Regions from separate parts of the Streptosporangium sp. NPDC000095 genome, predicted to be linked through region 2. Evidence: riboswitches for the same ligand, from Rfam matches in the RefSeq annotation. Region 2 holds a riboswitch; the other holds the start of a gene.
The links. Region 2 has a riboswitch for cyclic di-AMP ahead of ACFY3V_RS10790 (hypothetical protein). Riboswitches for the same ligand answer to the same signal wherever they lie in the genome.

Region 1 (5,106 bases), 240 kb from region 2:
ACCGAGGTAATGGCCATCCCCGGGGCCCTGGACGCGATTCTCATCGATCAGACCAGCGGAACCGCGGTGGCCGCCGGCGGTGCGAGCCGCCATGCCGACGTGGAGAGGTCGGCCGCGGGGCTGAGCGAGACCCTGCGCGCGACGCTCGACGGGCTCGCCGTCACCGTGCCCGGCGGCACGGTCCGGATCAACGACATGATCGTGACCACGGACGGCGGACACCATTTACTGAAGCCGCTGGAAACGCCGTTCGACGGCCCGCTCGTCATTTACGTCAGGCTCGATCCGGAACGCTCGAACCTGGCACTGGCCCGCCACCGCCTCCAGGCCCTTTCCGGCCGTCTGATATCGACGTGAGCCCGTGCCCAGCGTCGAGAACATCCTCAGCGGACTCGCCGGCGACCACGCCACCGGATCCCTGCGACTCGGCAAGGCGGGGGTCATCTACCTCACCGACGGCCGGGTGACCTACGCCGAGAGCGCGTCCGCCCCTCGGCTGGAGGACCTGCTGGGTGCCCGCCGCGGCATATCCGCCCATGCCGTACGGCAGATCAGGCAGGCCACCACCCGCCGGCGACCGGACCCCGCGCTCCCTCCCGGGCCGCAGGAGTCGCGGAAGTCGCGGGAGCCCCAGCCGACGGGGGGCGAGCGGCTGATCGCCCAGGGCCTGCTCACCAGGGGTGAGCTGGAGTTCTGCGTGCTCAGCACGGTGCTCGACGCCGCGTACTTCCTGCTGCGGGCCACCGGGCACCGGCCCAGGTTCCGGCGGGGGGAGCTGCACTGGCTCGGACCGCAGTGGTACTTCGACGCGACCGGCCTGCTCCGGGAGTGCGAGCGGAGGAAGGCGCAGTTGGAACAGATCTGGCCGTCCGCGGAGCTGGACACGCTCCCGGTCGTCCCGGTGGAGCGTATCGGCGCCCACCGGGTGGTGCTGAGCGCACTCCAGTGGGAGGTGCTCGTCGGCGCCGACTCCGTCGCGACCCCGGCCGAGCTGGCGCGCAAACTGGGCCGTCCCGCGTACTCGGTGCTGCTCGCCGTACGACAGCTCGCCTCCTCCGGGCTGCTCCGCGTCCCGGAGCCCGGTCCGGCCGAGGCCCCCGCCGCCCCGGACCCGCTGCCCAGGCGGACGAAGGGCGCCACGGAGATCCCGGCGGCCGGGACGGGCTCCGTGGAGACGTCGGAGTGGATCCCCAGGGCGAACGGGGACCCGGCCGACGTCAACCTGCTCATCCGGCTCAGGAACGCATTGGAGGCAATGACTTGAGCCCGGTCACATGCCGATAAGGCTACGGACGCTGAAGTTGATCGGAAGGAGGATGCCGGTGGAACTGCGCGAGGAGATACGCCGTGAGATGGCGATGCTGCGAGAACGCGTACCCGACGTGGACGGGAGCATCGCGTGCAGTGTCGACGGCCTGACGATAGCCAGCGACCTGAGAAACGACGTCGAGCAGACGGGCGCGCTCTCCTCCGCGGTGCTCGCCCTGAGCCGCCGGATGACGGGCATCGCCGGCAAGGGCGCCTTCGAGGAGACGCTCATCTCCGGAACCAACGGCTACGCGGCGTTCTACGCCGCCGGACCCAAGATCGTTCTCACAGTCCTGGCACGCCCGGGGACCAATCTCGGGCTGCTCAGGCTGGAGGGCCGCAGAACGGCGGACCGACTCGCCGCCGTCAGCTCACGCACATCGATATCCCAGTGATCGGAGACAGTAATGGGCAACATGGACATCTCGCTCAAGGAGATGATGGCGATCGACGGTGCCATCGGCGCGGTCGTCGTCGACTACAACAGCGGGATGGCGCTCGGCGCGCTCGGCGGGTCCAAGGACCTCGACCTCCAGGTCGCGGCCGCGGGTAACACCGAGGTCGTCAGGGCGAAGATGCGGACCATGGAGTCGCTCGGCCTCAAGGACGGCATCGAGGACATCCTCATCACGCTCGGCACGCAGTATCACGTGATCCGCCCGATCTCGGGCCGGAGCGGTAAAGGGCTGTTCCTCTACCTGGCCCTCGACCGGAACCGGGCCAACCTCGCACTCGCCCGGCACAGCCTGCGCGGCATCGAGGAGAAGCTCGAAGTCTGACCCTTTGGTTCGCGGTCCGCGCCCCGGCAGGCGCGGACCGCACCGGAACCCTCGGCGTTTCGAGGATGGTTCTTCCCGATGGCCGCGCCGCCGGGGACGGTGACGGCTCTTTTTGGCCGCCACACCGTCGGAGCCGGTGACGAGGACCGTCTCTGCCCGGTGGCCGCGCCGTCGGGGTCAGTTCTCCTCTGCGGCCACGCCGCCGGGGACGTACTCGGAGACATGCTCGACCATCACCTTGGGCTTGCCGAGCCAGGGTCGCGCCTCCGCGCTCACCAGCTGGGTCTGCAGGCCGATGCCCAGCTTCCTCGCCATCGCGAAGACGGTCGTCGGCGGCTGGGCCGGGTTGGTGTCCCTGCGGTTCCACGCGCCGGTGGAGAACGCGACCGGGTGGTTCTTGATCCCCGTGCCGCCGCCCCACTTGGTGACGACGTACTGGATGTCGATGTGGCCCATGCCACCGTTGCCGTCCACGCCGAGCGTGCCGGCGTTGAACGTGCCGCCGGTCAGGTCGGCGAAGGTCTTGGCGTCGATGTCGATCATGATGCCCTGGTTGGAGGGGTTACCCGGGCCGCGGTCGCCGACGAAGAACTTCGCCTTCTTGCCCTTGTAGAGGATGTATCCCTCGGTGAACAGGGGCCAGCTCGGGCTGGCGATCATGCCCTTCTGCATCGGCTTGCCGCTGGCGGGAAGTCCGGTGTCACCGGCCCGGCCCGAGGAGTCGTCCCAGAAGTAGGAGGCCGTGGTCGCGCCCTGGAGGAGAACGGCCTCGGTACCGGCGGGCGCGCCCGCCGCCGGGTCGTTCGCGAGGCGGGTGGAGGCGGGGGCCGCGGAGGCGGGGGCCGCGGAGGCGGGGAGCGCGAGGGCGACACCGCCGGAGACGAGGAGGCTCGCGGCGGTGAGGGCCGCGGCGAGGCCGCGCCCGAGGGAGGTGTTCCTGTACGGGGATCGCTCGCCCGGACAGGGCGTGTTCAGGTCGTTCTTGTGCATACCAAAGGAGGGGTGCATGGAGAAATGGCTCTTTCGCGAGGGAACGGGGCGGCCAGGTGCGAACACCGAAGGGGTGCACTGGCGGGGACGCGCTCATCGGAAAAGGTGGCGTAGCCGGATCAGCCGATCGCTACGCGGAGCACGGTCCTGAAGGTGCCACGATCAGGCGCGGCGGCGAGGTCGAGGGGACGGGGGGCGGCGTTGAAGTTCAGGTGGTCGGTGCCGACAGGGGGTCCACCGACGTGGTGACGCGGTGATCCATGAGGGGATCTCCTCTCCATCTCGTCTACCGGGTTAGCTGACGGGTTCGGGCGGTGGAGTTGCCCTACCGCCGCGCGTTCGCGGCGGATTCACCCCGGAAAATTGGTTCCCCGGCTCCGGAGCCCTGCGGGCCCTCGGGATTCGACGTCGGCCGGCCGCCTCCTCTTGTGAAGGGCAGGTCGCCAACCGATAACAGTGGACACTACCCACCAAACCGGACAAAGCAAAGCAAACACCATGAAAAACCCAGAAGATCTACCTACAAGCTTCAAGGAAGCCCCATCGATCGCCCCGCCAGGTCGGCACCCGCCCTACCAGCGAGAACGCCTTCCCCAACCCGGCATCCGCCGCGAGAACCCCCGCCCCGGACCCGTACGAGGGCCTTCCCACCGGCGGCCGGCACCCCCGCCCGCGGGACGAAGCTCCTCCCCCGAGACCCACACAGGGCCTCCTCACCGGGGGGTCGACAGCCCATCGCGGGCCCCTCACCGAGACCCGCACGGGATCTCCCCCACCCCGCGGGTCATCCCCGTCCGGTCAGTCCCACCAGAACGACCAGGCGTTCCTGCCCTTGATCTGCTCGGCGTAGTCGACGAGGGTCCCCGCTCCCTGGATGATGCTGTCGGGGCAGAACGTCCAGTGTTCCGCCGCGACGTGCAGGGCGTGCTCGGAGGTCGTCGGCGGCGCGGCGACGCTGAGGTCGAGGGTGTTGAACCCCATTCCGACCACCCGCACCCCGAACCTCTCCTCCCAGCTCCGTACGACGGCCGCGAGCGGGACCATCCACTCGTTGTGGTTCAGGGCGCCCTGCCAGCCCATCACGGCCAGGGCGTCGGCCCCGCGCTCCACCGCGACGAGCCCGAGCGGGGTCCTGCGCTCGGCCACCAGCCCGGCGTACCAGTCGGCGACCACACCGGGATCGGCGGCGAGCCTTCCCGCCGGCGCCGGGCCCGGACACTCGGGACCGTAGGGATCGAGGAGTTCGAGCTGGTCCAGGGTCGCCCTCTCGATCCAGTCGGACCACACCTCGGCCATGAACGCGGCGGCGTTGTAGTTGTCGATCTGAGCGGCGGTGTCGGGGGCGATCTGACCCGCCGACCAGGGCTGGACGGAGTCCTCCAGCAGGACCGGCCACAGGCCCGACTGCTCGTGCTGAGCCCTCAACCGGGCCCAGTACTCACCGGAGACCGTCACCTCACTCAGCCAGAACGCCGGACGGCGACGGACCGCGAGCTGAGCGTAACCGGGGTCGGGCCACACCACGTCCCCCGGCGGCAACTCCACCGAGAGCCTCCTGCCCCCGCCTCCCCCGTCCCCCTCGCCTTCGTGGGCTCCTTCTCCCCCATCGGCGAACAACTGGCCCAGAACTGGCGGGAGTCTCTCACGCTCGCAATCGCTCATCTCTACCGATCCGATCCTGACCACGGATCAATTTTGGCCTGTCAACCACCCCGAGGGACAGTTCTGCCCTGGTCCAGGCAAAAATTATCGGTACAGAGAGGAACGAAGCCGAGCGGGTGCCACCCCTCCACGCCCGACGAATGCTCAACGAGGCCGTTCGGGGCCGCACGTCACGTCCGCGAGGGCGCCGTGAGTCTCGGGGGTAATGGACAGGCCCGCGAAGCCGGAGAGCTAGGGCTCGAAGAGCACCAGGGGATGGCGCCGCGTCATCTCCAGGACCACGCGGCACACCTCCCCCGCCCGTGGGAAGACCGCGTTCATCAGCACGAAGTCCTCCCCCACGGTGAGCGGCTCGGACCACGGTGAG
Region 2 (5,106 bases):
CGCTGCCCCGATAACGACGTCAGCCGAAACGCCGAGAACGGACACGACGCCTGCGATCCTCTTCTGCTTGCTGGTCGCTACAATTCCCTTCCCTTCAAGCGTTTTTCGAGTTTTGCGCCGACCGAAATCTATACGACCTTGGTATATTCAGAGAATATGGTCGGCATACGGGCGCTGGATCCTGCCGGGTCCTGCGCGCCAGGTGATGACGGTGCGGACATGGTCGGGCCCGTGCCTGGATCGACCAGTGGAACCTGATCTCGGCTGAACCCGCGCCCGGTCCTGCAACAGGCTCAAGCGGGCCACTGCGAGCCGGCGACCTGGAAGGTGACCGATCGTTTCTTTCCGAACCCGTGACGGTCGTGCCTCCCGACGTCAAGATGGTTCGGATCAAGACCCATGCTCACACCGGCACCGGATTTCATGAATGCTCCAACACGTATGCGTTCCGACACCCGGCAGACGTGCGGGCGGTGGGCTACTTCAGGAACCACGCTCGGACGAGGGTAACGCTAATCAAGATCAAAGCGTTCTATACGAATGGCTTCGACGGGAATGCGCTGATCGCCCCGGCCATCAATAACAGCAATGGCTCTTTCCGTAAGGATTGAATAACCAATGGTTATGCGCCTCGATGATGAGGTGATTTCAGAGAAATAATTCGGGCAGTTGCGGATATCCGGTACGCCGCCCGTGGCGTTTCGGGCCTTTCGGGAGAACTCGCCGAAGGCCGGAGAGAAAGACGCGGAGCCTCCGGTGGATGAGTTCTCATCACAAGAAGCCGCAGCGGTGCGGCTTTGGACGAGGGAAGGATCGCCTGCCGCAAGTGCCTGGGCCCGGGACCGATGGATCCGGCGAGGGCGTCGTCCGGCTCGGGAACCGCTGGGTGACCGGGTGGTGCCGGATGCGAAAAGCCGGCCTCCAATCTGTCTTCGTTGGTCGCCCCCCTGCCGCGCCGGGTGACCTACGGGCGCAACCGGGCCACCTCCCATCCGTCACTCGATCAACTGGTCGGACTCAGGACCTGCTCGTCCAGGGGAACCCGTCCTGCGCGTCCGTGCAGGACTCCGCCGCCCTACGCTCTATCGCGCGCCAACCGAAGATCATGAAGCGGGAAGTCCGCGAAGTGTCCTGAGAGGACCTTGCGACAAGATCACCGCAGGGCAGAAGTCTGGTGGTTCAGTACATCGAGATGTGCGGATGGTCGAAGTGGTTGGCCGTGATGCCGCCTCGGTTCGACATGAACCTCCAGCCGGAGCCGTGGTTGATGCGCTGGCGCCAGATCACGTACTTCACGCCGAGTTTGGCCTTGTTCTTGATGGCCCAGGCGGCGATCTCGTCGCCGAGCGCGAGGTTGGCGGCCGTGGGCATCGCGCCACCGGCGCTCATCATGAAGTCGCAGGCGCGGCCCAGAGGATGCTCGCCGCCGTCGTTGACGGCCCGGTAGCAGCCGACCGAGTACGGCAGGTTGAAGCGCCTCATGACGGCGTCGCGCATGATCCGGGTGCGGTCGGTGATGTTGTCGGGGCCGGTGGGCAGTTGCGGCGCCCAGCTGCCGTCGGCGCGACGGCCGGAACCGGTGGGGGCGAGCCGGTCGAGCTTGTTCTTCATGTCGCGGATCAGCTTCTCGGCCTTCTCTCGCTGCGCCTGCACCTCCTTGGCCTCGTCGCCGATCTCGTCGGTGAGCCTGGCGGCCGTCTCGGCCGCCCGCTTCCTGCGGTCGATGCTGTTGACGAAGCCCTCCAGGTGGGCGGCCTGCTGGGCGGTGAGCTGCTCCATCACCGCGGCGGCGCCCATGTCGCCGGAGAACATCAGCGCGGGCAGCCCTCCGCCGCTGCTCTGGTAGCGCAACTGGACGATGGAGTCGACCTCCCGCTTGGCCTCGACGTAGGTCTTCTCGGCCTTTTCCAGGTTCTGCTTGGCGACGATCTCGGCCTTCTGCGCCATCTTGAGCGACTCGCGGGTGGCCGCGTAGGTCTCGATCAGCTTGTCGACCTGCTTGCCGAGCTTGGCCAGCTCGGCGCGGAGCTTGGCCTCGGTGGGCTTGGGGTCCGCGCTTCCGGCGGTGGGGGCGCCGATGGTGAACACGACGATCGAGCTCAGGCAGAGGGCCAGAGACGCACGCCGACGGAACGTGGGGGACGGGGCCGCCACGCACTCTCCTCTCCTTACGCCTACCGGGTTAGCTGACGGGTTCGGGCTGGAGGAAGCCCTTCCACCGAAGTGGTTTCACCCCAGGTGCGGTGGTTCCCCGGCTCCCGGGCAAGGTGCCCGGGATTAGGCAAATCAGCGTTTACAGCCGATGTGGGAAGGATAGTAGTGGTAAACAGCAGGTCATGCGACCTCAAGACGAGACCAAGTGGTAATCAGTTCGTGACAACAGAGCGCAGCAGTTGTGCTGTCGCCTCGGGCGACACGTCGTTCACGAAGGCGCCCATCGCCGACTCCGACCCGGCGAGGTATTTCAGCTTGTCCGGCGCGCGGCGGATGCTGAACAGCTCCATGTGCGCGTACGACAGATCGCGGCCGGTGGAGACCGGTGCCTGGTGCCAGGCCGCGACGTACGGCATGGGCACGCCGAAGATCCCGTCGAGGCGGCGGAGCACGTCGGTGTAGAGGGGGCCGAACGCCGCGCGTTCCCCGGCGTCCAGCGCGACCAGGTCGGGGACCCTGCGGTGCGGGTAGAGGTGGACCTCCACGGGCCAGCGCGCCGCGGCGGGGACGAAGGCCGTCCAGTGCTCGTTCGAGCCCACCACCCGGATCTCGGCCGCACGCTCCGCGGCCAGGACGTCGGCGAACAGGTTGCCGCCCGTCCGCTCCCTGTGGCGCTCGGCCGCCCCGAGGGTGAGCCTGGTGCGCGGGGTCACGTAGGGGTACGCGTAGATCTGGCCGTGCGGGTGGGCCAGGGTGATGCCGATCTCCGCCCCCCGGTTCTCGAAGCAGAAGACCTGCTCCACGCCGGGCGTCGCCGACAGCTCCGCCGTACGGTCGACCCAGGCCTCCATGACCAGTTCGACCCGCTCGGGGGAGAGCCGCGAGAACGCGGAGTCGTGCTCGGAGGTGAAGCAGACCACCTCGCACCTGCCGACCCCCGGACGGACCTCGCTCAACCCTCCGATCGGCCGGTGGTCGCCCGGCTGGGCGGAGAACGAGGGGAACCGGTTCTCGAAGACCACCACCTCGTAGTCGGAGGAGGGGACCTCGGTGAGATTGCCCGGAGTCGAGGGACAGAGCGGGCACTCGTTAACGGGGGGAAGGAAGGTGCGGCCCTGGCGGTGCCCGGCCACCGCGATCCACTCCTCGGTGAGCGGGTCGTAGCGCAGCTCGGAGGCGGCGGGACGGGGCGGCAGGTCGCGCCGGTCGGGTGCCGTGCGGTCGGCGTCGTCGCGCCGGTCGAAGTAGAAAAGCTCCCGGCCGTCGGCCAGGTGGGTGATCGTACGCTTCATCGGCCGGCGATCTCGCTCTCGCGCTGGGGGTCGGTGATGATCATCTCGCCCACCGAGGCGGCGAGCTCCTCGCGGGCCTTCTCGGTCATGCCGGAGTCGGTGACCACGATGTGGGCCTCGGCCAGCTCGGCGATCGTGCTGATGCCGACCGTGCCCCACTTGGTGTGGTCGGCGAGCACCACCAGGCGGTGCGCGGAGGCGACCAGTTCGCGGTTGGTCTCGGCCTCGAGCAGGTTGGGGGTGGTGAACCCGGCGCGGGTGCTCATACCGTGCACGCCGAGGAAGAGGGTGTCGACGTGCAGGCCGCGGATCGCCGAGACCGCGACCGGACCGACCAGCGCGTCGGAGGGGGTGCGGACCCCGCCGGTCAGCACGACCGTCTGGTCGGCCCTGGGGGAGCGGTGGAAGACGTCGGCGACCCGGATCGAGTTGGTGATCACGGTCAGCTCGGGCACGTCGACGAGATGGTGGGCGAGCGTCCAGGTCGTGGTGCCCGCGGAGAGCGCGACGGCGGTGGCCGGCCGGACGAGCCGGGCGGCGTGCCGGGCGATCGTCTCCTTCTCCGCCTGCTGGCGCACCGACTTGGCGGCGAAACCCGGCTCTTCGGTCGAGCCCGGCCCGGCGGCGGTGGCGCCACCGTGGACCTTCTCCACCAGGCCGCGCTCGGAGAGCACCTCGAGGTCGCGCCGGATCGTCATGTCGGACACGCCGAGCTCCCGGACGAGATCGGCGACCCTGACCCCGCCGCTGCCGCGCACCCTTTCCAGGATCGCCTGCTGTCGCTGCTGGGCGAGCATCGCCTCACTCCCCTTAATCCATCAGATTCCACCAAAATACCACGACCAGGTGGGGGAGGTTGTTGGATTGTGGTGGCCGGCCGCTCACAGTCGATCAAGCTCCGCCGCGATGTTCGCCCTTGCCGCCCCCTCCAGATCGGCGACATGGAAGATCACCGGAAGATCGAGCAGCGAGCGCAGCACCGCGGCCCTTCCCGCCCTGAACACGTCGTCGGGGACGAAGCCGTACTCCTCGCGCACGGCCGCCGCGTAGGCGGCGTAGACGTCGGGGGAGGAGCCCAGGATCGCCAGGTCCGCGTCGGACAGCACGGCCCCGTCCGCGTCGCCGGACGCGGGTGCGTGCGTGACGGTCATCCTGACCAGCCGGGCGACCGTCGCCACATCCTCCGCGGGCACCCCCAGCTCCGGCAGCGCGCGCTCGGCCAGCCTCGCGCTCCGCTCCTCGTTGTCCGCGCGCCGCGGGTCGTAGACGGCGTCGTGGAACCAGGCCGCCATCCGTACCAGGTCCGGGCGCCCCGCGTGGTCGGCGAGGGCGTCGACATGGGTGAGCACCGCCTCCAGATGGGCGGTCGTGTGATACCTGCGGTGCGGCTCGTCGTACCGGGTGATCAGTTCGCGGCCGAGGGGGTCGGCCCCCGCGCCGGCGAGGGATCGCCAGCGGGCCATCAGCTTCTCGCTCATGTGACGGAGCCTAGAGTCCGGTGACGGAGCCAGGAGTCCGGCCTGACGGGTGAGGAGCCCGGTCACGCGTCCATCCAACGGGTGGGGAACGTCAAGACGGGGGAAACGCCGGGGAAATACGGTCCGCCGGAGCCGGACGGATCGCCGTCCAGGCCTTGTGCGACGGACATTCCAGGAGGAAT

Region 1: linked by a shared signal. The riboswitch ahead of ACFY3V_RS09685 (hypothetical protein) and the one ahead of ACFY3V_RS10790 (hypothetical protein) in region 2 are both predicted to bind cyclic di-AMP.

Annotation. Positions count from the first base shown of each region.
Region 1 covers NZ_JBIAZS010000003.1:303,664-308,769, reverse strand. The annotation lists gene ACFY3V_RS09705 (roadblock/LC7 domain-containing protein) at 1-357, shown strand, start outside; gene ACFY3V_RS09700 (hypothetical protein) at 362-1,264, shown strand; gene ACFY3V_RS09695 (roadblock/LC7 domain-containing protein) at 1,323-1,703, shown strand; gene ACFY3V_RS09690 (hypothetical protein) at 1,716-2,087, shown strand; gene ACFY3V_RS09685 (hypothetical protein) at 2,265-3,095, opposite strand; cyclic di-AMP (ydaO/yuaA leader) riboswitch at 3,346-3,495, opposite strand; gene ACFY3V_RS09680 (DUF4253 domain-containing protein) at 3,876-4,622, opposite strand; gene ACFY3V_RS09675 (hypothetical protein) at 4,971-5,106, opposite strand, start outside.
Region 2 covers NZ_JBIAZS010000003.1:538,997-544,102, forward strand. The annotation lists gene ACFY3V_RS10785 (hypothetical protein) at 354-611, shown strand; gene ACFY3V_RS10790 (hypothetical protein) at 1,180-2,154, opposite strand; cyclic di-AMP (ydaO/yuaA leader) riboswitch at 2,158-2,294, opposite strand; gene galT (galactose-1-phosphate uridylyltransferase) at 2,367-3,446, opposite strand; gene ACFY3V_RS10800 (DeoR/GlpR family DNA-binding transcription regulator) at 3,443-4,243, opposite strand; gene ACFY3V_RS10805 (metal-dependent phosphohydrolase) at 4,328-4,924, opposite strand.